DNA from 4 places in the Shewanella sp. SM29 genome. Region 4 is predicted to be linked to each of the others. Evidence: predicted binding sites of a transcription regulator. Region 4 holds the regulator's gene; each other region holds the start of a gene.

Region 1 (7,364 bases), on a different contig from region 4:
ATGTTTATGGGGCACTGGTTAGTTGAAACCCTGATGGACTTTTTCATCGAGATGGTGAATCGCATTCCTCAAGTGATAGGCTAACGCGATGGAGCTGCTGCTCGATACCTTAATGCAAACCATTGCCGCTTATATTTGGCCATTGTTCCGCGTCGCGAGCATGTTGATGGTCATGGTGGTATTTGGGGCGGCAACGACACCAACTCGAGTGCGTTTATTATTGGCGATGGCAATTACCTTTGCGATAGCCCCCGTTCTTCCTCCAACTCAAAATGTGGATTTATTTTCGTTAAGCGCAGTATTCATCACGGCGCAGCAAATTATTATCGGTGTTGCCATGGGGTTTGTGACTCAAATGGTGATGCAAGTCTTTGTGCTCACTGGACAGATCATTGGTATGCAGACCAGTTTAGGCTTTGCCTCTATGGTTGATCCCGGTTCTGGCCAACAAACACCCGTTATTGGTAACTTTTTCCTTTTATTGGCGACATTGATTTTCTTAGCTGTGGATGGCCATCTTTTGATGATCCGTATGCTAGTGGCAAGCTTTGAAACTTTGCCGATTTCTAATCAAGGCTTAACACTGACAAGTTATCGATCGCTGGCTGATTGGGGGTCGTATATGTTTGGTGCGGCACTCACTATGTCGATATCTGCGATTATCGCCTTGTTATTAGTCAACTTGTCCTTCGGGGTCATGACCCGCGCCGCGCCACAATTGAATATTTTCTCTATTGGTTTTCCGATCACTATGATTGGTGGACTGTTTATTCTGTGGTTAACCCTAACACCGGTAATGGCACACTTCGATGAAGTATGGTCGACGGCTCAAGTGCTGCTTTGCGATATGTTAGCGCTCCAATGTAACGCTGATGGCTTGATATGATGGGATTAGGAGAAGCCCATGGCTGAAGAATCAAGTGATGAACGTACAGAGGAACCCACGGGGAGGCGTCTAGAACAGGCGCGAACAAAAGGACAGATTGCACGTTCGAAAGAACTTGGAACTGCAGCGGTATTAATTTCGGCAGCATGTGGGTTTTATATGCTAGGCCCAAGTTTGGCCATTAGCCTAACTCGGGTGTTTGAAATTGTATTTACCATGGATAGGGCGCAAATTTTTGATACGAATGAAATGTTCAAAGTGTGGGGCGTTGTTGCGAGTGAAATAGCCTGGCCCATGGCTAAAATTATGCTACTGATTGTGGTTGTTGCGTTTATCGGTAACGTCTCTCTTGGAGGGATCAATTTTTCGACCCAAGCTATGATGCCAAAAGCCAGTAAAATGAGTCCCCTTGCTGGTTTTAAACGCATGTTTGGCGTACAGGCTCTGGTTGAACTCACCAAAGGCATTGCAAAATTTTCGGTAGTAGCGTTTTCTGCTTATTTTTTATTAAGCTTCTATTTCAATGACATCATGTTGCTGTCTAGCGACCATCTTCCAGGTAATGTTTACCATGCATTAGATTTGTTGGTTTGGATGTTTATCCTGTTATGTTCCTCGATTTTGTTTATTGTCGTCATCGATGTGCCGTTCCAAATTTGGAATCACAACAAGCAACTTAAGATGACCAAACAAGAAGTAAAAGATGAATATAAAGATACTGAGGGTAAACCTGAGGTGAAAGGGCATATACGGCAGATGCAACGTGAACTAGCACAAAGGCGTATGATGGCTGAAGTGCCAAATGCCGATGTGATTGTCGTTAACCCTGAGCATTTTGCTGTTGCGATTAAATACGATGTGCAGCGCTCTGCGGCTCCCTTTGTGATAGCGAAAGGTGTTGATGATGTGGCTTTTAAAATACGTGAGATTGCCCGCGCGCACAATATTGCGATTGTCTCGGCCCCACCACTTGCAAGGGCTATTTATCATACGACTAAGTTAGACCAGCAGATCCCTGAAGGTTTGTTTACTGCTGTCGCACAGATTTTGGCTTATGTATTCCAGCTGCGCCAATATCAAAAAGGACGCGGTCGTAAACCTATTCCTGTCCCACTCAATCAACCTATACCAGATGAATTGAAATATTGAACCACTAGTCTCAGATGGTAGTCATTGGTAAAGCTGATGATGTCGAGTTCATTTGTTTTTTATGGTTAATTTTATGTATATCAATCAGTCACAGTGCATATTTTTCCTTCATTAATGGCTTTAATCTTGTTGGCGCGTTTTTTGCTTTATGCTATTACACGTCAAAGTTTAGGTTATAGCGAATGGATGTTAAAGCGACTCTTGGTCAAGTAAAACAAATTAGGCTCAGCACTTTTAAAGGCATTGGCACGCCGGTGGTTGTGCTTGCTGCATTGGCCATGATTGTTTTACCTATCCCTCCATTTCTATTAGACATACTCTTTTCATTCAACATTGCGTTAGCTCTCATCGTATTACTGGTGGCTATTTATACTGATAGACCCTTAGATTTTGCTGCCTTCCCAACTGTGTTACTGGTGGCGACGTTATTACGTCTTGCGCTCAACGTTGCCTCTACTCGTGTGGTTTTACTTGAGGGTCATAATGGCGGTGATGCAGCGGGTAAGGTGATTGAAGCCTTCGGTTCTGTGGTGATCGGTGGTAACTATGCCGTTGGTCTAGTGGTCTTTATCATTTTGATTATCATCAACTTTGCGGTAGTTACTAAAGGTGCAGGTCGTATCGCAGAAGTTAGCGCCCGCTTTACCTTGGATGCTATGCCTGGTAAGCAAATGGCAATCGATGCTGACTTAAATGCTGGAACCTTAAATCAAGACCAAGCGAGAATACGCCGTGCCGAAGTGACCCGTGAAGCCGATTTCTATGGTGCGATGGACGGTGCGTCCAAATTCGTTAAAGGGGATGCGATTGCCGGTATCATGATCTTAGTGATCAACATCGTAGGTGGTTTCATCATAGGGATTGTGCAGCATGGCTTAAGTTTCTCTGAAGCGGTTGAAATTTATACCTTACTGACTATCGGTGATGGTTTAGTGGCGCAGATCCCTGGTCTATTATTGTCAATCGCCGCGGCCTTGATGGTGACTCGTCAAAACGAGTCGGGTGATATGGGCCAAATGATGATGAGTCAGATGTTTGACAGTCATAAGTCATTGGGTATCGCCGCCGGAGTCCTGTTTGTAATGGGTATTGTTCCTGGTATGCCGCACATGGCGTTTTTAAGCTTTGCCTTTATGACTGCTGGTGCAGCTTATTTTGTTTATAAACGAAATGAAAACCTACGCCTTAAAGCGCTAGAACAAGTTAAATCGGGTCCAATAGAAAGACAAGATAAAGAGCCTAAAGAGCTGGGTTGGGACGATGTACATCATGTTGATACTATTGGTCTTGAGGTCGGATATCGTTTGATCCCTCTGGTAGACAAGGGCCAAGGTGGCGAGTTACTAAGCCGCATTAAAGGCGTACGTAAAAAGTTGTCTCAGGAATTAGGCTTCTTAGTGCCTGCGGTGCATATTCGCGATAACTTAGATTTATCGCCTAATGCGTATCGCATTTCATTAATGGGCGTCGTCGTCGGAGAGGCAGATATTCGTCATGATTGCGAATTGGCGATCAACCCTGGCCAAGTCTATGGCAAACTTGATGGTATCGAAACGCGCGATCCCGCCTTTGGTCTGGAAGCTGTATGGATCGCCCCTGAGTTACGTGAGCACGCACAAACATTAGGTTATACCGTCGTCGATGCCGCCACTGTTGTTGCAACTCATATTAGTCAATTACTCACAAATAATGCCGCTAAGTTGTTAGGTTACGAAGAAGTGCAACAACTGATGGATATGCTTGCGAAACACTCACCTAAGCTGGTTGATGGCTTTATTCCAGATATCATGCCACTAGGACATGTCGTAAAAGTGATGCAGAACCTATTAAATGAAGGGGTTTCAGTTAGAGACTTGCGTACTATAGTGCAAACTTTGTTAGAATATGGCACTAAGAGTAATGACACTGAAGTCTTGACTGCCGCTGTGCGTATCGCTTTGAAGCGTATGATAGTTCAGGAAATTTCAGGCCCAGAGCTCGAAATCCCCGTCATTACTTTGGCGCCAGAGTTGGAACAGATGTTGCATCAGTCAATGCAAGCAACCGGTGGTGATGGTCCAAATATTGAACCCGGTCTTGCAGAACGCATGCAGCAGTCCCTTGCCGATGCGGCTCAAAAGCAAGAAATGGTCGGACAACCCGCCATATTGTTGACGTCAGGTATGTTACGCGCGACGCTGTCACGCTTTGTTAAACATACTATTCCTAATCTCAGAGTCATTTCATATCAAGAAATACCTGATGAGAAGCAAATACGTATCGTATCTGCAGTTGGCCAGTAGAGGACGCATAAGTGAAGATTAAACGATTTTTTGCCAAAGACATGCGCGCCGCACTGGCCCAAGTGAAAGAAACACTCGGCTCAGATGCCGTCATTATGTCAAATAAAAAAGTGAACGGTGGCATCGAAATTGTCGCTGCCGTTGACTATGACGAACCTAAAGCGAAAACTGCAGCCACTGCGCCAGCACCGACCTTTATGGACGTGAGCGACGATCTCGTGTCCCTGGGTGCTAAACAGCCAGTTCGTGTAGAAACTCGCGCTAAGCCAGCCGCACCTGCAGACTCATTACAAGCCTTACTTGAGAAGCAGCAAAGCCGTTTGAATCAACAAATGTCACATCAGCAAGTTGATGCCGAGTTACCTGCATGGGCTAAGGGCTTACAAGCCCCTACTGCTGTGAAACCAGAACGTCGTGAAGCGCCTTCCTCGTTTGATAAAAAGCCACAAACATCACAGAAACAAAGTGCTGATATTGAGGCTATGCGTGATGAATTAGCATCACTGCGTAATTTACTGACACATCAAGTATCCTCCTTGATGACGGAACATAAAAAACGCATCGATCCTGTCGGTGCTATGCTCGAAGCCAAATTACTTGAGGCTGAATTCTCCCCTGCGGTTGCGAATAAATTAGCCGCGCTGAGTCAGCATTATACGCCGGCTGAATTAGTCAGAGCATTACCACAAAGTCTTGCTAATATGCTTGACAATCAGGGTGATGACATTGTGAAACAGGGCGGGGTGGTTGCATTAGTTGGCCCTACTGGCGTTGGTAAAACAACGTCATTAGCTAAACTTGCTGCCCGTTTTGCGGCACATCATGGTGCTGAACATGTTGCTTTAATTACCACAGATCATTATCGCATCGGAGCCTATGAGCAATTAGCAACTTATGGCAAAATAATGGGCTGCCCAGTAAAGCAAGCTCATGATCTAAATGAATTAGAGCAAATTCTCTATCAGTTTAGGAATCGCAAGCTAGTATTGATAGATACGGCTGGCATGGGACAGCGAGATATGCGCCTTTACCAGCAACTTGATAATTTAACTGCAAATAGCAGGATACCTATCCGCAGTTATCTGGTACTGTCTGCGACAGGGCAGCGCCGTGTGCTGCAAGATGCAGTCAATCATTTTAAACGCATTCCCCTATCTGGTGTCGTTCTCACAAAACTCGATGAATCTGTGTCGTTAGCAGGGGCATTAAGTGTGTTGATCCAAAACGGATTACCATTAAGTTATATTACTGACGGACAAAGAGTTCCTGAAGATATGAAAGTTGCGGATACCCTAGATTTAGCCCAGCAGGCACTCGCAGCGTTAGATAGTACAGAACAACAATCATTACAAGACACAGCGTGGTCAGATAATATGGCCTGTGCATTTGAGTAGATTTATGACCCTGGATCAAGCAAGTGGTTTACGTATGATGAATCAACCCTATAACGAAAAAGTGAAAGTAATCGCGGTCACTGGTGGCAAAGGAGGCGTGGGTAAAACCAGCGTTTCTATTAATACTGCTGTGGCATTAGCCGAAAAAGGCAAGCGTGTCTTGGTACTTGACGCTGACCTTGGCTTAGCAAACGTCGACGTCATGCTGGGTATTCGTGCCGAGCGTAACCTCTCTCATGTTCTCTCTGGTGATGCAGAGCTTGACGATATTATCGTTCGTGGTCCAAAGGGGATAGGCATAGTACCAGCCACCTCAGGAACACAGGGGATGGTGGAATTAAGCCCGGCGCAACATGCTGGATTAATCCGTGCATTTAGTGAGATGCGGACTCAGTTTGATATTCTAGTCGTAGATACAGCGGCTGGGATCTCAGATATGGTGCTCAGTTTCTCACGTGCTTCGCAGGATGTGCTAGTCGTTGTTTGTGATGAACCCACTTCGATTACCGATGCCTACGCCCTGATTAAAATTCTCAGCCGTGAGCATGGCGTGTTCCGTTTTAAAATAGTTGCCAATATGGTGCGTAGTTTACGCGAAGGTATGGAATTATTTGCTAAACTCAGTAAAGTGACCGACAGATTTTTAGATGTTGCACTTGAATTAGTCGCCACGATTCCATTTGACGAAAACTTACGTAAATCAGTTCGTAAACAAAAATTGGTGGTTGAAGCTTATCCTAAATCACCAGCGGCGATTGCGTATCAAGGATTGGCAAATAAAATTTTGAGCTGGCCTGTGCCGCAGCAACCTGGTGGGCATTTGGAGTTTTTCGTTGAGCGTTTAGTACAACGACCAGATTTTCAAGAGGAAAAAACGAGTGAATAAAGCCGCTGCGTATACTTGTTTAGACAATAAATCGTCGATCGTTGAACAGTATGCTCCGTTGGTTAAAAGAATTGCGCATCATTTACTCGCCAGACTACCTGCATCTGTGCAGTTAGATGATTTACTCCAAGCTGGGATGATGGGGTTACTAGAAGCATCATCCAAGTTTGATGGTGGCAAGGGTGCGAAATTTGAAACCTTCGCCGGCATACGCATACGTGGAGCCATGTTAGATGAAATTCGTCGTGGCGACTGGGTCCCTCGTTCCGTTCATCGTAACAATCGTAAGGTTGCACACGCTATTGATGAGTTAGAGCAAGAACTGGGTCGTGATGCACGCGACACAGAAATTGCAGAAAAACTTGATATGACGCTCGATGAGTACCATCATATTCTTAACGATGTTTCTGTCGGAAAAATCATAGGGATAGAAGATTTAGGCGTATCTCAGGATATACTTACAGTGAGTGATCGGTCCGATGATGATTCATTTGAAGCATTAGCTGAGAACCAATTTCATTCTGCTCTGGTTGAGGCAATTAAATTATTGCCTGAAAGAGATGCATTAGTGTTATCCCTGTACTACGATGAAGCATTGAATTTAAAAGAGATTGGCGCCATTCTTGAAGTCAGTGAATCGCGGGTTAGCCAGATATTAAGTCAGGCAATGTTGCGATTGAAAGCTAAACTCAAGCACTGGACATAAGTATAATTATTAATCGAGCACAGAATGTCAGCTCACCGGAGGAAACCTTGGACAAGAATAT
Region 2 (7,364 bases), on a different contig from region 4:
GAAGTTGATAGAACTGCGATCATCCGAGCACTCAGACAGTCAAAGTTGACTTTTAATGTGGTCGAAGCAAATTGTGCATTTGATGGTTTAAATCTCGCATTAGAACGTCATTTTGACGGTATTCTATTGGATTATTTATTACCCGATGCTAATGGCTTAGAAGTGTTGATCAAGCTCAATGCCATGACGCAAGATCAGACCGTAGTCGTTATGCTGAGTCGCTATGAAGATGAGAAACTGGCTCAGCGCTGTATTGAACTAGGCGCGCAGGACTTCTTGCTTAAAGATGAGGTCAACTCGCGGATACTAACCCGTGCAATTCGTTATGCGAAACAAAGATCTTCAATGGCGTTGGCGTTACGTAATAGCCACCAAAAACTAAAAGAGCTAGCTGAACACGATTCGTTGACTAAGCTGGTTAATCGCTATGGTTTTGAACTTTGTCTTAATCGAGCGATAGCAAGGGCCAAACGTTGTCACGACTATTTAGCCGTTATCTTACTCGATTTAGATGATTTTAAAGCGATCAATGACACTCTAGGCCATCAGACGGGGGATATTCTTTTAGTTAAAGTAGCCGCTCGATTAAGTGAAGTACTAAGAGATGGCGACATTATTGCCCGTTTAGGTGGGGACGAATTTGTCGTGCTAGTCACTGATAATGATTATAAATATTTCCCTATGATTGTGGCTAATCGATTGCTCAAAGTGTTTGAGGACGTGTTTTGTCTCGGTGATAACGATGTGCTTATTGGTGCCAGTATCGGTGTGGCTTTTTATAATGAAGCGGCTTCGAATAGTTCTGAGCTGATGAAATGTGCCGATATTGCCATGTATCGCGCTAAAAAAATGGGCCGAAACCAGATTCAGTTCTACTCAGAAGCTTTAGATAAAGAGGTACGTTACCGTAATCATATCGAGTCGAGTTTGCGTACTGCCTTAAAAAGAAATGAATTTAAGGTTCATTATCAAGCGCAAGTGAATGCGAAAACCCATCAGCTGGTGGGGATGGAAGCCCTCGTCCGTTGGCAGCATCCTGTGGATGGTATTATCGCCCCAGATCAGTTTTTACCCATAGCCGAAGAGATAGGATTAATGGAGGACATTGATGATTGGGTGCTTGAACAAGCCTGTATTCAGGCACAGGTTTGGTTAACCCAATTACAGCCAACAGGGAGAGAATTTACCATTGCCGTTAACCTGTCTGCATCGCAAATTGGAAATGAGAACCTGTTTGATAAAATAGCGAGTACGCTGACTAAGACAGGACTTCCTGCTGTAGCATTAGAGCTTGAAATTACTGAAAATTGCCTTATTGAAGATCCCCATGAACATGCCAAAATGCTCGATAGAATCGCCGAGTTAGGGGTGCGTTTTGCCCTCGATGATTTTGGGACGGGTTTTTCGTCCTTAGAACATATCAAATTGTTTCCCATTAGCGTGCTGAAAATCGATAAAAGCTTTGTCGCTTCCTATGATAAGGATGATAAAGACACTTGTTTGCTCGCTGCATTACTTAACTTCGCCCATGGGTTTAATGTCATATCAGTAGCTGAGGGCGTTGAAACGATTGAGCAGGCTGAGTTTTGCACTTCTCGCCATTGTACTGTATTACAAGGTTATTTGTTTTCTCGTCCCTTAGATGCAACGGAGTTTGAGGCTAAGTATATTCTGCCGCTGTTAACTTAAACCGAGTTCCGAGTGTGATAGGTCTTGAAGTATTTCATTAGCATAATGATTTCGTCTGGTGAGGAATATTTTCTTGCTTTACACTGAGCAATAGACAAATATCAGCCCCTTTTTCTGTCGCTGTGCTTTTGGTGCCGCAGAACGGTTTATTCACTCATGCTTAAGTTGGTCACTCAGCAATGAAAATAGGTATTTTATCCCAATTCCCCCAGTTGTATTCAACACAACGTTTAGTCGCGGCTTGCCAAAGTCGTGGACATGAAGCTGTCGTGATCAATACGCTGAATTGCTACATGAATATTAATTCTATTAAACCTAGCATTCATTATGAAGGTACTGAATTAGTTGGGTTTGATGCCATCATTCCGCGTATTCATGCTAGCGTGACTTTTTATGGTTGTGCCGTTGTACGTCAGTTTGAAATGATGGGTGTATATGCCGCGAATGATTCAATCTCCATTGCGCGTTCGCGGGACAAATTGCGGGCACTGCAACTACTTTCCCGCAAAGGGATTGGCATGCCAGTGACGGGTTTTGCCAATAAGCCAAATGATATCCCAGATCTCATCAATATGGTGGGCGGCGCTCCGTTAGTCATTAAATTACTCGAAGGCACTCAAGGGATTGGTGTCGTACTCGCTGAAACTAAAACGGCTGCTGAGAGCGTGATTGAAGCATTCTTGGGGCTCAAAGCGAATATCTTAGTACAGGAATACATTAAAGAATCCAATGGTAGTGATATTCGTTGTTTTGTTGTCGGTGACAAGGTTGTTGCTTCGATGAAACGTCAAGGTCCCGAGGGTGATTTTCGCTCGAATCTGCATTTAGGGGGTTGTGGTGAGGTGGTAAAAATCACCTCTGTTGAGCGTAAAATGGCTATTGCCGCTGTGAAGGCGATGGGATTGGTTGTCGCGGGAGTAGATATTTTACGTTCTAACCGTGGTCCACTGATCCTTGAGGTTAATTCGGCGCCAGGCATTGAAGGGATTGAGCAAACAACAGGGATTTCAGTGACTGAGCCTATTGTTGAATATATTGAGAAAATGGTTGCGGCCCGTAAAACAAACCGGTCAATTATTGCCTAGTAGGTGATTGTGATAAAACGACGCCACTTTTTAAGGTGGCGTTTTTTATGTTTAGAGCTTATAGATCAAAACTGTAGGAATATCCGAGTACTAGTTTGGCATCATCATCGGTGAGATCGGTATCTGAGACCATAAATGACACTGTGCCTATGCTGGTATCTGCGCTGAGAGTCACGTTATAGTCGGCATAATTATCTTCGCCAAACCAAGATTGGACGACATCACCGTTTGAGTAACCATAGTGCACTGATAAACTCAGCTTTTCAGTGAGAGGAACGGATACCGTCGCGGCAAGATAACTGAGATCTTTATTATCTAAAGGATCGGCGGCCAGATCGTCACCGGCATTGATGACTTGGGAGTAAGCAAGTTCGAGCCATTTCCACGTGACAGCAGCATGGAGCTCACCAAAATCAATACTGCCTGGCGCGTCTGGATAGGCGTAGTAGAGATAGCCAAAGTCGTAGCTGATGTCTTCGGTAATACTGCCGCCATAACCCGCATATAGATCAAGCTCGTAGCTAGTATCATCACCAAAATCCACATTCGATGCCCAAGTTCCCGCATAAAATCCAGAATCGTGGCTGTAGTCAAGGCCACCTTGGATTGCGACCGCATCTTTAGTTTGGGTCGCACCGCGCCATAGATAATTAGAGGTACCGCCAATGTTGCCTGATACGGCTGCAAAGGCGTTGCCTGCCAGTAACATTCCCGTCGATAAGGCCAAAACGCTGTACAGTGATTTCTTCATGCTCATCCCCTCGATTGACTTATTTATCGATTCACCATTGGCACACTCAAAGTCAGCTGTGTTCATTAGTGCATCTTGGTTTTTTTCTAAGGAAGGATTTGCTAATCACATGCCACTATTACAATGCCATGTAAAACAAGGTATTAGAACTTGCAATGTTAATGAAATGTTTTTATTTGCCAGTTTGTGGGGCAGAGGCGCACTTTTGTTGTGCAAAAAATATTCAGTGCTTCACTGGGATTGGGCAAAAAAAACGCCTCACAATGGAGGCGTTGTATTGAATTTTATAACTTAGTTTACGCTGTCACGTAGGGTTTTACCCGCTTTAAACTTAGGCACTGTCGCTTCAGCAATTTGAATTTCTTTACCCGTTTGTGGGTTACGGCCAGTGCGAGCGGCACGAGTCGCTGTTTCAAAAGAACCGAAACCTACGATGGAGATTTTGTCACCATTTTTCATTGATTCGGTAATAGCTGCTTCAAAAGACTTCAATGCGCGTGCTGCTTCTACTTTCGTTAGATCGGCATTTTCTGCAATTTTGGCGATTAGTTCAGTTTTGTTCATTTTTATTGTCTCTTCTTTCCGTAGATTTATTTGAAATAAGCGTGCCTAACATGCCATAAGGTTTAACACTTGGAAAGCCTTTTGCGTCTAGCGTGCAGCAAGATGTTCAGTAAAGCGCAGAATATTTACTCAGTTCGTGACTTAAGTTTTATTCTGGTTTTATTCTTCTAACAGTTGATAGAGTAATTTTTTAACAAGTTTGGGTTCAAAGGGTTTGTCACATAAGGCATTTACACCCGCTTGGGATACATTGCTGAGGTGGGTATCGTTGGCTTCGGAAGACACCATCAAGATGGGAATGTGTGATTGTTGGCTTTCATTGCGGATAAATTGTGTCAAAGCTAGCCCATCTACACTCGGCATATTGTAATCAGTGATCACTAAGTCGAACATATTGTGTTTCATTAACGCTATGGCTTGCGCGCCATCCTCGGCCTCGGTAATTAGCTTCATCCCTAAGTTACCAATCGTACGTTTAATGACGTTTCTTGCCATACGGCTATCATCGACCACTAATACACGCACATCTTGTACATCGAAATTACTCAGGTCGAGTTCATCGTGGCTGAGTAAATCAATCGTGGCATTCAATGCTGTACCTAAATGGTCGGCACTGAAGGGTTTAGGTAGAATCGCTACTACACCCGATTGGCGGAATATTTCAAGTTGCTCACGGCGGCACTCACTCGAGACCAGCATAAATTGGATATCTTTGCAGTCAGCGTTGGCCCTTAAGTAGCCCAAGAGATCGATGGCAGTGCCATCATCGAAATGCATGGCGCTCGCAATAAGGTCAGGTTTATGGCGAGCAATAATATCTTTAGCCGCTTCTATGTTTTCTGCGGTTTGAATGCTGAGAATGCCTTCTTGTTGTAAGCGCTGAATAATAATTCGACGCTGTGTCTCTGAAGGTTCTACCAAAAGAATGGAAAGTTCGCTGGGCGATAAATGGCTCATAGTCTACTTCAAGTTAAAAGTCGTAAGTATTTTACTGGGTCGCTAAGCTACGCTGTTGATAACAGCTTAGCAACAAAGTCCATTACTGAGTTTGGCGGGTCAAATAGTGTCTCGTGACCTTAGAAAATGCGATCCAATACTGCACGAGTAAAATAACAATAATGCTCACTGTGAGTGGCAACATAGGAATGTTGTGGCCAGAAACAACTACTTTTACATCCTCAGGGGTAATGCGATAGGCAATAATTGCTGTAATCCCCAGTGCCGAGAATCCTAAGGTTTGCATGCCAATATAAATCTTCAACACTAAGCTAGACCACGGCGCCCGTATGAGTATGCCAACGAGCACGGGGAGGACACCTAGGGTGAATACATCAAGGGATTGAGTCATCACAGTACGCCAAAGTGCAGCAATGCTGAAGAGGCAATATAACGTGATCAGTAGTATAAGACGTTTAGGCATAGATTGAAGTGCACACCAGTAGCAAAGAAGATGAGCAAGTGTAGGAAATGCCCTAATCCGAGTCCAGTATAACCGTAATATCGTGTAGAATATGCCTTTTTACTAGAGGCTCTAAATAGGTGACGTTTATGACAGAAGTTGAGTTTTGGGGTTTAGTCACGCGAACGGAAGCGGCGCAATCACAGGAGTCTTTGACTCAAGCACTGAAGCAGAAACTTGCCGAATTGAGTAATGAAGAGTTAAAAGCTTTCGATAAAATCTTTGGTCAGCAGATGCGCCGTAGTTATTTGTGGTCTGTTTGGGGGGCGGCCTACATTATTACGGGCTGTGATTCTGAATATGCTTTTGCCGAGTTTAGGTGTTTTTTGATTTCACTTGGTAAAGAAATTTTCGAAGGTGTGGTTAATCAGCCTGACGCCCTAGCACGTTTAGTCGCTTGGCCAGAGCGAGATGCCTATGCTTACCCTTTTGTAGATGAATACGACCTTATCGCAGGGCAATTATACGAAGATAGAACCGGTGAGGAACTGCCCTTTATGCCATCGGGCAAGGCGACGCCCGTGGGTAAAAAATTTAGCACTAAGCCCAAGGATTTAAAGCTGCAATACCCTGAACTGAGTGCCCGTTTTCCATTTTAATCTTGGCAATACCTTACGAGCGTAAGCAAGCGTTGGTAGTGACATCGAAGGTCATGCCATATTTAGGGCAGATGTCGCTCATAAACTCATGTTCTTGCGTGGTTAATTGTTGACTAAAATCTTGCTTAAGCTGCTCTGTCATTTGATGTTCAGCCGCATTTTGCGCCTGAGCCAATTTACTCAAATGAACAGTAACAGCTTGTTGCTGGCTGATGGTCAATGGTGCAGCTTGGCTTGAAAGGCTGATACTCGTTCCAATTGTCAGCAGTGCCAATAAAGCGAGTTTTCGTGAATATGGGTTGAATAGATAAGCCGTTTTTAGGTTCATAGGTAAGCTCCAAGTTAAAAATTACGTTTAACACGTTAGTTCTAAATCGTGCATCCTTAGACGGTAAAGAAAACGAGTTGTACTGTGAGGAGCTGAGTTTATTGTATAAATATTGAACCTATGCTGAATGGTTAGTTAGTGCTCATTCTTCATTTCTTCGCATTGAAATCCTTGCTTACGAGTATCGAACTGGCACATAGATCCACATTCCCAAGGCACATTGTCGTAGAAGGCAGATTGTTCGCGTGCAAAATCGCGGCAGGTATTATAGCTGTCAAAGTTATCGGTTTTTTTATATTTTCCTGAATCATAGCCATGGTTGTAGATAAAGGCTGACCAAGTTTTAGGGCCAGTATTTTTGTCACTCGGGGAGATAAACCAAATCGCACTTACGACGCAGGTAAACAGGATAAGAATGAACACAGGTACAACAGGGAATTTCATTTTTTATTAAGTGGGCAATGTAAACAATAGCGGAAGGATAACGCTTTTTTTGTCGTTATGCGCGTGAAATGTTCACAAATTGATAACTATGCACTTACTTGGTGCAATCTCGATACAAAAAGATACGTATCGGTTGTGATGGTTAAACAATATTTACTCAATTATACAAAAGCTTACGACACATTTGCTGTACTTATATCAGTTTTGCGTTAAGCTCTAGTTCAGGTTAGATTTTGTACTGTAGTTCTCAAGAAAGTTATCTAGGCCTTGGAGGCAAACATGAAAATTCAGTCCCTTTTACTCGCAGGTGTATTAAGTTGCAGTGCGGCTTGGGCGGCCGATGAAGCGCCTGTGGATCCCGTCACCGAAGATGGTGTGGTTAAAATTGTTTGGCAAAGTCCTAAAGATTATCGCGATATAAAATCATCAGGGGAGCTCCAATCCC
Region 3 (7,364 bases), on a different contig from region 4:
AGCTTAGGATCATCTCGGATTTCAGCGGTCAGGGTGTAGCCATCCATTTCAGGCATCTCAATATCAGAGATTATGAGGGGGATCTCATCGGCCACATTATCCATCTCTTTGGCGATCTCTTTAAGCTTGTCTAATGCTTCGCGACCATCTTTTGCGGTATCAATTTGTAAATTCAATGACTCGAGTGAACGAATAATTTGTTTACGCGCCACGGCAGAATCATCAATAACCATAATATGATAATGCTGAGTTCTGTCGAGGGTCAGTTTTTCATTGGCTTCTTCACTGATAGCCGTTTTAACTGGTGAAATCTCATCTAAGATTTTTTCCACATCGAGAATTTCAACTAATTCACCTTCAATTTCAGTCACAGCTGTCAGATAAGAATAACGGCCAGCACCTTGCGGCGGAGGCATAATCGCTTCCCAATTCATGTTGATGATCCGCTCAACAGAACTGACCAAGAAGCCTTGAACACTGCGGTTATATTCAGAAATAATGATGAAACAGTTTTCAGTGCTCGCTAAAGGTTTTCCCCCTGTTGCCGCACTCAAATCAATCACTGAAATGGTTGTTCCACGAATATGAGCAACACCCTTCACATAAGGATTAAGTTTAGGCAAAGTGGTCAGTGGTGGACACTGCAGTACTTCTTTCACCTTAAACACGTTAATCCCAAACCGTTGACGACCGTTTAATTTAAAAAGCAGTAATTCTAAACGGTTTTGTCCAACGAGCTGGGTTCGTTTGTTGACTGAATCAAGAATACTCGACATAACTCTGCCTTGTTGTTCTGTTTATGTTCGGCCCTATAACTCAGTTGAGTATAGGCATATTAATTGCTTACGTCTTATCTATCGATAAACATAGTCGAAACTGAGTCAATCTTCTGACAGTGATGCAAATTATTATTACAGTGGTCAGCTTCGAACTTAATAAAAGTATAGGTGCATTCTGGCGTTACAAGCTAGTCTCTTCATTATGAAAGTAAATTTAGTCTGTTTTTTTAGTCTTTTCACCCTCTTCATGCCCGCTTTTGCGAGTGCAGAGCCTATTGTCCCCACCGTATCGGCAATCTCAGAATTAGCTAAAGCGCTTATTTCAGAAAAAATATCCGTTCCAGAAAATGCCAAAGTAAATATTTCGCCACAGATGGTTGACGCAAGAATGCTGCCGTCACAATGTTCGTCTCCAATGAAAGTTGAACTGGCTAGCGATAGGGAAATTAGCCGTAATAACACCTTAAAAGTCAGCTGTGATACGCAAGACTTAGCTTACCCTTGGCAAATCTATATCTCGGTTCGGGTGGATATCTTATTCCCCGTTGTTGTCTCAACCGAAATCTTAGCACCAGGCGAACTCATCTCTCCTAGTCAAGTAGAAGTCCGTTACATTGAACAAAATAGCTTGAGAGGTGCCGAATTCGATGACCCGAGTAAATTGGCTGGCGTGCGAGTAAAACGACGAGTAGCAAAAGATAATCCCATATTAAGCAACAACTTATGCTTCGTTTGTAAAAATGATTCGGTCTCTATCTACGTTCGTTCTGGCTCATTCGAGCTAAAAACAGTGGGCGAAGCCCTACAAGATGGCAATAAAGGTGATCGGATCAGAGTCAAAAATAGCAGTTCAAACAAAGAACTAGATGCTATAGTCACAGGCATTGGCGAAGTTGAAGTAAGAATGTAAAATAATCTAAAGCTTTTTTGTAAGCTGCCGATACCCCAGTTAAGAAATCCCGTACACACGACGCTGGAGCCTAAAATGGCAATTGATATTAGCAAACTCAACACTGCAACGACTGCGCAAGTTCGTTCAGGCGCAACGAAAGCGAGCAGCGATCAATCTGCTCAAGTTGCTACAAAATCGACAACACCACAAAGAAGCGACTCTGTGGTCATTACGGCCCAGGCACAACAACTTCAAGGAGCTCAGACTAAAATGGCTAGCCTTCCTGAAGTTGATCAAAAGAAAGTAGCAGAAATCAAACAAGCTATTGCCGAAGGTCGCTATAAAATTGACCCAGAAAAGTTGGCTGCCAATATTGCAAGTTTTGAAGCCGAACTTAATGACTTAAATAAAGAGTAACTATGACTGAAATAGCTAAACTGGTAGATCTACAACACGCCCATTTGGCTGTTCTTAAGCAAATCATACTCAAGGAAAAAGGCGCTTTGGTTGACCAAAACGCCGATTTACTGCTTTCCCTTGCTAACGAAAAATCGCAATGTCTCAAAGAACTAAAGACTAATGATGATATTCTGGCAAAACACAGTGATAAATCGCTACTCACTCAGCAAGTCGAACTCGTGCATAAAATGGCCGAGATCAAAGACGCATTGACTGAATGCAAAGAATTAAACGAACAAAATGCTAGTTTAATTGAGATGAATTTAGCGAGTTTAAATCGCTTTGCTCAAGCTTTACAAGCCAGCAGAAACGCCTCCAGCCTCACCTATAACGATAAAGGCAAGACCTCGACTATCTCAAGTTTAGGCAATGATTTAAAGGCCTAATAAGCGCATCACTCCCACTTAGCATTCCCTTTTCTAAGCTCTGATTAGATATTAATGTCTTGTACAAAAAAAAAGCCGCGTAAATACGCGGCTCAATACATGCTGTTGAACATACATTCAATAACGCTAGAAATACGTCACTTCCTTCACTCGTTGTGGACGGTTCTGTTGTTGATAAAGCGCCCAAACCTGTGAAAAATCAAGTTCTAACTCAGTGACATAATGCTCGCCTGCTGGATAACTCTTAACGACTCGTGCGCCGCGGATCACGCCAGAAACTGACGCTTTGACATTATCGTCCGTCAACATCCAATCACTGACACTGCTGTTTGCCGTTATTTTCTGCCCATAAACTTGTTCCGCTAATTCACGATAAGCCACAATTTTTGATGCTTGCATAGCCATCAACACTCTTTGTGATTGCTCTTTAGCAGGTTGAGTCGCTAACGGCGCATATCCTATAGCCGTTAACTTAGGAAAACTCGGCGGCGGCACATCTTCCCATTGCACATATCTATCTTTAGCAGCGCAGCCAGTTAGCATTAGCGCCACAATAACTAAAAGGTAGCGTTTCATTTTCCATCTCCTAAAACACGCACTTCATTCATACCTGGACTCGCCTGACGATATAAGATGCCATTTTGTGACACAATTTGCTCCGAAGGCTGCATGTAGTTTGCCAACTCTTTTTGAGTCACAAAAGTTTGAGATGCCGATACCACGCGATTGTTACTAATGTTCACAATCCGAGTATTGATCGCCATACCATTGGTTACTACGCTCATAGTCGAAACGACAAGATGTTCAACAGGAAGATCTTTCGACAATTTTTGCCAATCTCTCGTCAAAATAAAATCCCCGTCAGATGTGACTCTCAAGCCATCAGCTAAGTTTAAATCCACCACATTAAACTGAAAGCTATGGAGCGATGTCATTAATCCTTGCTGTAACTGTTGCGCTAACGCATTAGTGCCATTCAAATCACCCACTAATACTGGTGTTGCAACTACGATAGGTTGATCAGAACGCAGAGCATCATTTTGCTTAACGAGCTCAGTCACTATTCGCTGTGCTAAATGGTTAATCACTGCCGTTGGCGGCAACCCATTGCCATCCACTAAACTCGGTTTGGGCGGCGTAACCGGTTTAGCTACACATCCACCTAACATTATCAATGTTAAGGGAATAATCACACGCTTTAGCATTGGATTTACCTCATCTATGGGTGCATTGGCAGTCAAGTGACTCACTTTCTAAGCTTCAAATTTTTAATGAGTAACAAAAACCAGCAATCTTCGGACCAATATTAACCTCAGTCCGACAATATTCTTCTATTACGCAGTATATCGACTGTAACAATGGAAACTTTATCAAAAGTTCTCATACTCAGGCACGAAATTTGCTTTATTGCCATATTAGATTAAGAGTCAGAAAACTGGCTCGATTGGTAATATCGCCATTAGCTTAGCGATAAGGATTGAATTGATGCACATACCAAGTTCAGCTTCGCTCATCATTTTGAGCCTTTTACTACTTTCTTTGCCCACCAGAGCCGAATGGATAGAAGCCAGCGGAGAAGCAACTATTATCAATGGTAATACAGCTCAAGCAAGGGAAGAAGCAATTAATCAAGCTGTTAGCTATGCGACATTGAGCACAGGTATTCAAATATCCAGTGAGCAACAAACCTCTAATGGTAACCTCACACAAAATAACTTTGCGATAAATCGCAACGCCCAAGCCATAAACATCCAACTCGTAAGTGAACAAATTCAGGGAAATAAAATATATGTATCCCTACGCCTCGATCTAAATGATGATCCAACACAACAGTGTCCTAATGGCCAATTAAAGGCCGCTATTTTAATACCTCAAACACAAATAAAAGATCGTTCTCAGCTTAGATATGGACAACTTTCAGGCTTTGAAGAGGTCATTTCAGAGGCGTTAGGGAACACTATAGAAGATTACTCTTCAACTGGCTTTAGTCACATCCATGCTAACGAGCGACTCGATATTGAACAAGACCTAGTGGATATTCGCGGTTATCGACTCCCAAGCTGGCTCAGTGAAATTACCGACAGCCAATATATTCTTCAACCGCAGATCATTGATATATCGATAGAGCCTGTACAACCCACCTTCTTAGGATTTTGGGATGAAGCTCCGCTAAGGCAATTTCAATTCAAACTCAGCCTCTATCATGGGATCAGTGGCGAAGAGGTCTGGAGCAAAAGCTACAACACATCGGCCCCATGGGAATTTGAAGAACAGGCTATCATTGCTCCCAACAGTAATAGATTCTGGCGTTCCTCCTATGGAAAAAGTATTACTCAATTAATATTGCAAGCTACCCGAGATTTAGACAGCACACTTAATTGCAGGCCATTACTTGGCCAAGTCGTTAGCCGACAAGCAGACAGGATTATATTAAATCTAGGCCGTAAACATGGCATTCGTGTCGGTGATAAATTCCAAGTAGTATTACAACAAAACTTACCCGATAGACTCAATGAAATGCGCGCCGTCGCGACCAAAAGTCGTGCAACGGTAAAAATTGAGCAAGTAAGCGAAGAAAGCGCCACCGCAGTACTTGTAGACCAAAATGCCGCCTACAATGTACAGATAAACGACATAGCGCTTAAGATTTAAGCAACTAAATCATAAGCCTTTTAATCAAAGATAAAACCAGTATAATCACTGTCGTCTCTTCATAGCTCAACAGGATAGAGCAGCCGCCTCCTAAGCGGCCGATCGGGGTTCGAGTCCCTGTGGAGAGACCAGATAGTGAACTTGGTGATATCAAACTCCCAGAAATCTTCCGGAGAAACGGAATGACCGAGCTATTTGCGTCTAATCTCAATATTATCGTCAAGCGTTGGCCTATCGTAGCCGCTGCGGTCAAAAGCCAAACTATCAATGAATTAGATGCCCACCTTGTCAACGGTCGCAATCAAACTATCAGTGTCAATGGCATTCAACTCAGTAGTCGTCATAACCGCATCGCTGAAGCACAGCTCTTTATCAGTACATTACCTGCAGATGCAACTCACGTAACCGTCTACGGTGTCGGTATGGGAGATGTACCAAGTTTACTTATCGATAATCCACAGTATCTTTCAATTGATGTTTGCATTTTAAATCTCAGCGTTTTTGCCCTCCTCATCAGTTACACAGATCAAAGCGAATGGTTAAAGCATTCAAACATTAATTTGACTGCGCTTCCAAGCGCAAAGTTAAATTTCCCTAATATTGCAATTACGCCAGATCTCACTCTTGTCAGTGATGAGAATGCGACTCTCAGAGACTTATTAGTCATGGAGCTCAATCGTGAGTTCTCTAATCAGCGACATCAATCTGATGATCCTGCAATATTAAAACGCTTCGAGGATAACCAACTCTATATTACGCACGATCCTGATGCCGCGAGCTTAATAAATAGTCATAGTAGTTATAAAGCTATCGTGATTGGCTCGGGTCCTTCTTTAGAAGAGCATTATGATTATCTGCAACAAATTAGTTCAAGTTCCCATAGACCACTGATCATTGCGGCAGATACTGCATTACGTGGTTTACTTCACAATAATATAAAACCAGATATTGTGATCTGTATTGACGGGTTAATAGGCGAATACCATTTACCGCTAGCCTCAACTCATGACATAAATCTTGTTTATTTCCCCCGAGTTGATCCAATTGTACTTAATGCTTGGTTAGGCCAAAGATTTATTGCCTATGGAGGCAGTAAAATATATGACAAGCTCGCCTCTCAATATCCCAAACTAAGACTGTTCACGAGTGGAAGCGTCATTCATCCGGCAATTGATTTAGCGATCAAATTAAAGGCAAAAGAAATTACCCTATTAGGGTGTGATTTTTGTTATTGCAATAACAAAAGTCATGCGTTCTGGAATGATCACAAATTTGGTCAAAACGATATAAAAGAACAAATATGGGTTAATGCGGTTATTCAGAAAGTGAAGGAAGCGAAACACTGGTTGATCAATGGCAAAGGTCAGCGGATAGCGACGGATCTAAACCTAAGAGCATATCTCAGACACTTGGAACGCTATATCGCCAAGCATCCAGAAGTAAAGTTTTACCAAGCGAGTTTATCAGGCGCTAAAATTCGCGGTTCTCAGTATAAGGACCTCATATTATGAGCTTAAGTCTACAAGATTCACTGCGGCAAACGGCAGGTTTATTTAGACTCGGTCAAGAAGCAAAGGCTTCAGTAGAGTTACGGTTATGTCTTGATAAAATAGAAAAAAACTGCCCAGAACTTGTCCTTAATTCGACTTTTCAGCAAATATTGCCTGCTATGCTTCAGGCACAAGAGCAACACGATTGGTTAAGCCTTGCCGATTATTTAGAGTATGAACTAATAGAACTAGTCTGATAAAGCAAGAGCACCAGGCATCAAGCTTCCCAGAGACTTGCCGTTAATAGACTATACCGAGCCATTTGCGAGTTACTATGACTACACATTCACCTATTTTTATCGCTGAAGTCTCCAGCAACCATCATAGAGATTTACAGCGCTGCATTGAGTTTATCAAAACTGCTGCAGACATTGGTTGCGATGCCGTAAAGTTTCAGCTTTTCCAAATAGAGCAACTTTTCGCTCCCGAGATTCTGGCTAAAAGTGAAACACATCGAAAGCGCAAAGATTGGGAGCTCCCAGTCAGTTTTTTGCCTGAATTAAAACAAAGTTGTGATAAATATGGCATTCAGTTTTCTTGTACACCATTCTACTTAGATGCAGTGGCAGAACTTGAACCCTATGTCGATTTTTATAAGATTGCCTCCTACGAATTGTTATGGACGGATCTACTAGTAGCCTGTGCA
Region 4 (7,364 bases):
TGTTACTCCTAAGTCAAAATAAATTCACTTCGGCCCATGGAATGAGTATATGAGTCGTGTGACACTCGCGATTATCGCTTTTTTTGGAACTGCACTAGCGCTTTACTGGCAGGTCCAGAACAAACACAGCGGTGATTCCGATAACAGAGTAAAAGATCAAAATACCCCAGATTTCATCGTTGAAGATCTGCGCAGTGTTGAGTTCAATGAGCAAGGACTAGTGAATAGCCGTGTGACGGCGAAACACATGGAACATTATGATTCAACGAATCAAACTTTCTTTACTCAACCTGTTTATCTTGTTTATCCAGACCAAGGTAAAGCACAATGGCAACTCAGGGCAGATCAGGGCAAGCTAAACAAGGAAACTGGCAAGGTTGTATTAGAAAATAATGTTATTATCGATGCCATTAGCCCAGAAGAACCGATTCAGACCTTGTCCACCAGTTATCTGGAACTCGATCTCAACACTATGATAATGACCTCTGACCGTACCATTTACGTCACAGGGAAAGATTTTAATATTCAAGGCCAAGGCCTTTATGCCGACCTCAACGCGCAAGAAGTGCAATTGACCAGTCAGGTAGTAGGAACATATGAAGCAAAATAACGTATTACTTGCCAGCCTAATGCTAATTATGAGCATGAGTGCTTTCGCGAAAGTCGGCGACTTAAAGCAAGAAGTCAAAATTAAAGCTGTGAGCCAAACTGCGGATATCAAAAACAACCAGATCATCTTCTTTGGTCCGGTGGAAGTTACCCAAGGCTCAATAAAAATCCAAGCAAATGAACTGCGTGCATTTTCCGCTGAAGGTGAAAATAGCAAAACTTTGGTCGCCACAGGCAACCCTGCTACGTATAGCCAAATATTAGACGATGGCCGCCCAGCATCGGCAAGCGCGAAAGAAATTCGTTACGATATGGCAAGCCGCACCTTAACACTGAAAGGTATGGCGTCATTAGATCAAGCGGGTAGCCAAGTTACAGGCAATTTAATCCGCTATAACATGATTCAACAGAAATTGATGGCCGAGAGTACTGGCAGTGGTGACGATCGCGTGATCACTATTATTCAGCCAGAAAACTATCAAGATGATGCTAAATCAGATGCTCCAGCGGATAAACCTGTGAAAAAGCAGGACTCTAAATGACCCAAATCACCTTAAGAGCACAAAATCTGGCGAAAAGTTACAAGAGTCGCCAAGTGGTTAAAGACGTCAGTCTGACGGTAAAAACCGGTCAAGTCGTTGGCCTACTCGGTCCAAACGGTGCAGGTAAAACCACGACCTTTTACATGGTTGTCGGGCTAGTGAAGAGCGATAAGGGACATATCTTTATCGACGATGATGATTTAACCGCAGATCCTATGCATCTGCGTGCCCGCAAAGGCATAGGTTACTTACCGCAGGAAGCCAGTATCTTTCGTAAGCTAACTGTTCATGACAACATCATGGCCGTACTGCAAACTCGTAAAGAACTTAAAAACGAAGAACGAGAAGAAGAACTAGAACATCTGCTCGAAGAGTTTCATATCACCCACATCCGTGACAGCCAAGGCATGTCATTGTCGGGTGGCGAACGTCGTCGCGTCGAAATTGCGCGGGCTTTAGCCGCTAATCCTAAGTTCATTTTGCTCGATGAACCGTTTGCCGGCGTCGATCCTATTTCGGTTATCGACATCAAGAAGATTATCGAACAACTCAAAAGTCGCGGCCTTGGCGTACTGATCACAGACCATAATGTCCGCGAGACATTAGATGTATGTGAACATGCTTATATTGTGAGTCACGGAAACCTGATTGCCGAAGGAACTCCAGCAGAGATCTTAGACAATCAGCAAGTTAGGGCTGTGTACTTAGGTGAACAATTCAGGCTATAGTTAATCGAGCGAAGCCAATGGAGGCAATTTACACCGCCATTGGGCTTCACTCAAAATGATAATAAGCGACCTCATCCAACAATAATAACGTAGGGATCAGCGGTAACATGAAAGCGTCACTCCAGCTCAAACTGGGTCAACAGTTAACCATGACGCCACAACTACAACAGGCTATACGTCTGTTGCAACTGTCGTCATTAGAACTGCAGCAAGAGATCCAGCAAGCATTAGATTCTAATCCCCTTCTCGAGCTGGAAGAGGATCAATTCGACGCCACTAAAACCCCTGTAAACCAAACGCTATCCGATACGGATTTCAGTGAATCTAGCACTCTGCCACCAGAAAAAGACAGCTCCACCATAGACACGGCAGAGTCGCTAACCAAAGAATCCATGCCCGATGAGCTCCCCATGGACACCACATGGGATGAAGTGTTTACCGCCTCCCCAAACTCAGGCCCCGGCGGCAGTCGTGAAGACGATATGCCCTTCCAAGGCGAGACCAGTGAAGGTTTGTACGAACACTTAGAATGGCAAAAAAACCTCACGCCGTTTTCTGAAACCGATTTAGCCATTGCCACCGCCATTATTGATGCCATCGACGATCAGGGCTATCTCACCCAAAGCACTGAAGAAATTCTCGAAGCCATGGGTAATCCTGAAGTTGAGCTTGACGAAGTCGAAGCCGTACTCAAGCGTATTCAGCATTTTGATCCCATAGGCGTTGCCGCCCGCGATTTAAGTGAATGCCTGCTGATCCAACTGTCGCATTTCGCCGCTGATACTCCCAACCTAGAAAACGCCCGTATGCTGATCAAAGATCATTTAGATCTGATCGCCGCCCGAGACTTTAGGTTGTTGATGCGTAAGACTAAATTAAAAGAAGATGAATTAAGGGATGGTATAGCACTCATCCAAACCCTCAATCCTCGCCCAGGTTTGTTGATCACGCCCAATAATGACGAATACGTTATCCCAGATGTGTCTGTGTCGAAGAAAAATGGCCGCTGGGTCGTTGAGCTAAATCCTGACTGCATGCCAAAAATCAATGTAAATCAACATTATGCTTCTATGGCACGCAGTACCAAAAACCAAGCCGATAGCCAATTTATTCGCGGCCATCTGCAAGAGGCTAAATGGTTTATTAAGAGCCTAGAAAGCCGTAACGATACTTTGCTTAAAGTTGCTAATTGCATAGTGCAATATCAGCAAGGTTTCTTTGAGTATGGTGAAGAAGCCATGAAGCCTATGGTGCTTAACGATATTGCCGAAGCGGTAGAAATGCATGAGTCCACCATCTCACGGGTCACAACTCAAAAATACATGCATACCCCTAAGGGACTTTTTGAACTAAAATACTTCTTCTCTAGCCACGTCGGTACTGACGATGGTGGTGAGTGCTCATCCACAGCAATCAGAGCCTTTATAAAGAAACTGGTGGCAGCGGAAAACCAGAAAAAACCATTAAGCGATAGCAAGATGGCACAGCTTCTGGCAGAACAAGGGATCAACGTAGCCCGCAGAACCATTGCGAAGTACCGAGAGGCTATGCTTATTCCACCTTCTAATCAGCGTAAAAGTTTATAACCTACAGTGGATATCGGAGGACGTTTCTATGCAAATAAACCTAAGTGGACACCATGTCGAAATTACCGAATCGTTACGTGCATATGTAGAAGAAAAGTTTTCAAAACTTGAACGCCATTTCGAACAGATCAATAATGTGCACGTTGTGCTCAATGTTGAGAAAATGCAACAAATTGCCGAAGCGAGAATAAACCTCATAGGTGGTGAAGTTTTTGCTACTTCAGAGCATGCTGACATGTATGCCGCTATAGACGCCCTGATTGACAAGCTTGACCGTCAGGTTATTAAACACAAAGAGAAGTTAACAAAACACTAATAATGGAACTTTGTACCATACTGCGGCCGGAGTGCACTACCTGCGCCACTCCGGGCAGTAAGAAAAAGGTACTGGAACTCATCAGCGACTTAGTCGCTGCCCAGTACCCGACCCTCTCATCTCAAGAGATATTCGAAAGCCTAGTGGCGCGCGAAAAGATGGGGAGCACAGGTATAGGTAACGGCATCGCCATTCCACATGGTCGACTAGCCGATATAGATCAGCCCATTGCCATACTAATTAAGTGTGAAGAGCCGATAGCATTTGATGCTATCGATAAGCAACCTGTTGATATTTTATTTGCACTACTGGTGCCTGCAGACCAATGTCAGCAGCACTTAAGTACCTTGTCTTGCATGGCCGAAAAGCTGAGCGACAAGCAAATATTAAAGCAATTACGCAAGACGCATGATGAAACGGAACTCTATCAGGTAATCACTGGATGAAACTGGTCATAGTGTCGGGCCGCTCAGGCTCAGGCAAATCTGTCGCCCTTAGGGTACTCGAAGATCTCGGCTATTATTGTGTCGATAACCTTCCCTTGCCATTGATTGGCAGTTTGCTTGAGCAACTCAAAGGCAGTAACGATCTCGTCGCCATCAGTGTCGACGTGCGTAACATGCCTGAGCAGGATAAGGTCTTAGTGAAACAACTCGCTAGCCTACCTCCAGATACTGAGTTAACGAGCTTCTTCCTTAACTCCAGCGATAAAATTCTGCTCAAGCGTTACAGCGAAACCCGCCGTTTGCATCCTTTGTCGAAGAGCCGAGTCTCTTTGCAAGAAGCGATAAAGCTGGAGGGAAAACTGCTCGAGCCTATGTCAAAACTGGTCGATCACTACATAGATACGTCGAATTTGAATATCTATGATTTAAGCGACCAAGTCAGACAAATTCTCCTTGGTAGTGTCGATAAAGAACTCGTGATCAACTTCGAGTCCTTTGGCTTTAAGCACGGAATGCCCACCGAAGCCGACTTTATGTTCGATGTGCGCTTCCTGCCCAATCCCCACTGGGAGTTGGCACTGCGACCATTGACTGGTTTAGATGAACCCGTAGCTGAGTTCTTAAATCGCCAACCACTGGTCAATAAGTTCATCTGGCAAATCGAAAATTTACTGGAGACTTGGCTGCCGCACCTCGAGCGTAACAATCGCAGTTATTTAACTGTGGCCATTGGCTGCACAGGTGGACAGCACAGATCGGTTTACGTCGCAGAGCAATTGGCAAAACGCTTTAGTAACGGTAAACATAAAGTTTATGCCCGTCATCGAGAGCTCAATAATGCCAAAGCTTGAGCGTCAGATAACCATCTGTAATAAGCTCGGTTTACATGCCCGTGCCGCCACTAAGTTGGTGGTACTGGCTTCCGAGTTTGATGCGACCATCACCTTAATACAAGGCGATAAACAAGCATCGGCCGCCAGTGTGCTTGGCTTGCTGATGCTTGAAACTGGCATGGGTAAAACCATCAGGCTTATCGCCGAAGGCCCAGATGCAGAGCCGGCTCTCGATGCCATTTGTGCCTTAATCGACGCTAAGTTTGACGAAGCCTGTTAGTTTCACTTCACACTAAGCACTTCATCGTTAGTTTCACTTCATGTCTAGTTTAAAAAACTTGCCATTCAGACATGGCAAAACATTTGTCGCTCGACGATACAAGCCACAGGTGATTACACTAGCGGTCATTGCGCTGGCCTTAACCTTACCTTAGCCGCCTTAATCTGTGTCATCGACTGACGCTTAGTCACCGCTAAATCCTAGCCCAACACTAAGATCTCAAACCAATTTGCCGCACAATGGAGGACAAATGCCCGTAGATAATGCAGAAAACGATCACACCGGACATAGTCTTGACCAGTTAAACCAAGCGCTTAGCAGCGGCATGTTCGTGCATGTGCGTAATATGCTGCAAAAAATGGCCGCCTCAGATATCGCGCTGATCTTAGAATCATCACCGCCAAGTGCCAGACAAGTATTGTGGCAGCTCATCGATCAGGAACAAATAGGCGACATACTCGATGAGTTGAGTGAAGAACTCAAAGACCCACTGATCCGCAGCATGAGCCCTGAGCGAGTCGCGAAAGCGACAGCAAGCATGGACACCGACGATCTCGCCTATATTCTGCGAAGTCTTCCCGACGCCGTTTACAAACAAGTGTTGCAGTCGATGACGGAGCAAAATCGCCTGAGGGTAGAACAAGCCCTATCTTATCCAGATGAGACCGCCGGCAGCTTGATGAACACAGATACTGTCACCCTAAGACCCGATGTGAATATCGATGTGGTGCTGCGCTATCTTCGGCAAAGGGGCAACCTACCCGACACCACAGATACCTTATATGTGGTCGACAAACAGGACAAAGTCCTTGGCGGTGTTAGGCTGGCAGATCTGCTGACTTGCGCGCCAAGCACCACAATTCGCAATATCATGGATCCCAATATTCAAAGTATTCCGGTGAGCATGTCCGACAGCGAAGTGGCGCAGAAATTCGAACGCAATGATTGGGTATCGGCACCTGTCGTCGACAGTGATGGTAAGCTACTCGGGCGTATCACAATCGATGACGTAGTCGATGTTATCCGCGAAGATGCTGAACATTCCATGATGGGTATGGCGGGGATGGACGGAGATGAAGATACCTTTGGTCCAGTGCTAAAAAGTACCCTACGTCGCTCGCTCTGGCTCACGATTAACTTATTCGCCGCCCTGCTCGCATCGTCGGTCAGCAATATGTTTGAAGGCACTATTGAGCAATTTGCCACTATCGCCATCCTAATGACGATTGTCCCTAGCATGGGCGGTGTTGCCGGTAATCAGACCTTAGCCCTCGTGATCCGTGGTATTGCTTTAGGCCATATCGGCCAAAGCAACGCCCGCTGGCTTATCGGTAAAGAGCTATCTATTGGTTTTCTCAATGGCTTGATGTGGTCTATTTTAGTCTTTGTCGCCGTGTGGCTATGGAAGGATGATATGGCACTGGCGGGATTAATTGGTAGCGCTATGCTGATCAATATGACAGTAGCTGGGCTTGCAGGTGCGAGTATTCCATTGATTTTAAAACGACTTAAAATCGATCCTGCCCTCGCTGGCGGTATGGTGCTCACCACAGTCACTGACGTGGTTGGCCTGTTCGCCTTCCTCGGGTTAGCGACGCTCTACCTGATGAACTAACGCTTTAACAGTTTAAGCTAACCACAGAACGGCACTCCAAAGGTGCCGTTTTTTATCCCACTGGAAAACTAAAGAAGGCTATTTTGCCGGAGGTTGAAAACCATAACTGCTCAGAATCGCTTGGCCTTTTGTCGATAGAATAAACTCGGCTAACGGCTTAGCGGCAGTATTAGCGCCTTGCAAAACCAGTAAACCATAGTCGGCACCCACGGCGAGTTCCTGCGGTAAGTCTATGATTTGTAAACTCGGCACTTCTTTTTTAGCCAGCACAGCATTAGTGCAATAGGTTAAAAAGATATCCGCTTGCTTGTTTTCCATCACCCAGCCATAGGGGTTGCGATCTTTAGGCGGTTTAACGCTCTCAGGGCCGCCCGTCAGTTGTAATGCCTTGGTCTCTAACGCGGCTTTC

Evidence for each region. Region 4 encodes sigma-54, which starts transcription at its own class of promoters, with help from an activator protein. Its sites were predicted from a motif close to GTTGGCACGNNNNTNGNNT; they were not measured.
Region 1: a site for sigma-54 is predicted at 2,164-2,182, ahead of flhA (flagellar biosynthesis protein FlhA). Genes of this name have one in related genera too.
Region 2: a site for sigma-54 is predicted at 3,624-3,642, ahead of L5L77_RS04035 (TorF family putative porin). Genes of this name have one in related genera too.
Region 3: a site for sigma-54 is predicted at 3,903-3,921, ahead of L5L77_RS04955 (flagellar assembly protein FlgT). Genes of this name have one in related genera too.

The regions. Positions count from the first base shown of each region.
Region 1 covers NZ_JAKKRN010000005.1:111,012-118,375, forward strand. The annotation lists gene fliQ (flagellar biosynthesis protein FliQ) at 1-84, shown strand, start outside; gene fliR (flagellar biosynthetic protein FliR) at 89-886, shown strand; gene flhB (flagellar biosynthesis protein FlhB) at 905-2,035, shown strand; gene flhA (flagellar biosynthesis protein FlhA) at 2,218-4,317, shown strand; gene flhF (flagellar biosynthesis protein FlhF) at 4,329-5,711, shown strand; gene L5L77_RS05185 (MinD/ParA family protein) at 5,716-6,597, shown strand; gene L5L77_RS05190 (RNA polymerase sigma factor FliA) at 6,590-7,303, shown strand; gene cheY (chemotaxis response regulator CheY) at 7,351-7,364, shown strand, end outside.
Region 2 covers NZ_JAKKRN010000004.1:105,825-113,188, forward strand. The annotation lists gene L5L77_RS04025 (putative bifunctional diguanylate cyclase/phosphodiesterase) at 1-1,689, shown strand, start outside; gene rimK (30S ribosomal protein S6--L-glutamate ligase) at 1,869-2,774, shown strand; gene L5L77_RS04035 (TorF family putative porin) at 2,833-3,525, opposite strand; gene L5L77_RS04040 (HU family DNA-binding protein) at 3,817-4,089, opposite strand; gene L5L77_RS04045 (response regulator) at 4,249-5,046, opposite strand; gene L5L77_RS04050 (hypothetical protein) at 5,129-5,509, opposite strand; gene L5L77_RS04055 (DUF4240 domain-containing protein) at 5,638-6,147, shown strand; gene L5L77_RS04060 (hypothetical protein) at 6,161-6,475, opposite strand; gene L5L77_RS04065 (hypothetical protein) at 6,611-6,919, opposite strand; gene L5L77_RS04070 (DUF3016 domain-containing protein) at 7,199-7,364, shown strand, end outside.
Region 3 covers NZ_JAKKRN010000005.1:70,836-78,199, reverse strand. The annotation lists gene L5L77_RS04985 (chemotaxis protein CheV) at 1-776, opposite strand, end outside; gene flgA (flagellar basal body P-ring formation chaperone FlgA) at 982-1,689, shown strand; gene flgM (flagellar biosynthesis anti-sigma factor FlgM) at 1,765-2,088, shown strand; gene L5L77_RS04970 (flagella synthesis protein FlgN) at 2,091-2,516, shown strand; gene L5L77_RS04965 (LPP20 family lipoprotein) at 2,643-3,092, opposite strand; gene L5L77_RS04960 (FlgO family outer membrane protein) at 3,089-3,721, opposite strand; gene L5L77_RS04955 (flagellar assembly protein FlgT) at 4,002-5,168, shown strand; tRNA gene L5L77_RS04950 (tRNA-Arg) at 5,224-5,299, shown strand; gene L5L77_RS04945 (motility associated factor glycosyltransferase family protein) at 5,351-6,679, shown strand; gene L5L77_RS04940 (hypothetical protein) at 6,676-6,915, shown strand; gene L5L77_RS04935 (N-acetylneuraminate synthase family protein) at 6,993-7,364, shown strand, end outside.
Region 4 covers NZ_JAKKRN010000012.1:49,899-57,262, reverse strand. The annotation lists gene kdsC (3-deoxy-manno-octulosonate-8-phosphatase KdsC) at 1-53, shown strand, start outside; gene lptC (LPS export ABC transporter periplasmic protein LptC) at 50-610, shown strand; gene lptA (lipopolysaccharide transport periplasmic protein LptA) at 597-1,151, shown strand; gene lptB (LPS export ABC transporter ATP-binding protein) at 1,148-1,879, shown strand; gene L5L77_RS10340 (RNA polymerase factor sigma-54) at 1,987-3,465, shown strand; gene hpf (ribosome hibernation promoting factor) at 3,494-3,781, shown strand; gene ptsN (PTS IIA-like nitrogen regulatory protein PtsN) at 3,784-4,227, shown strand; gene rapZ (RNase adapter RapZ) at 4,224-5,078, shown strand; gene L5L77_RS10320 (HPr family phosphocarrier protein) at 5,065-5,340, shown strand; gene mgtE (magnesium transporter) at 5,591-6,955, shown strand; gene L5L77_RS10310 (molybdate ABC transporter substrate-binding protein) at 7,034-7,364, opposite strand, start outside.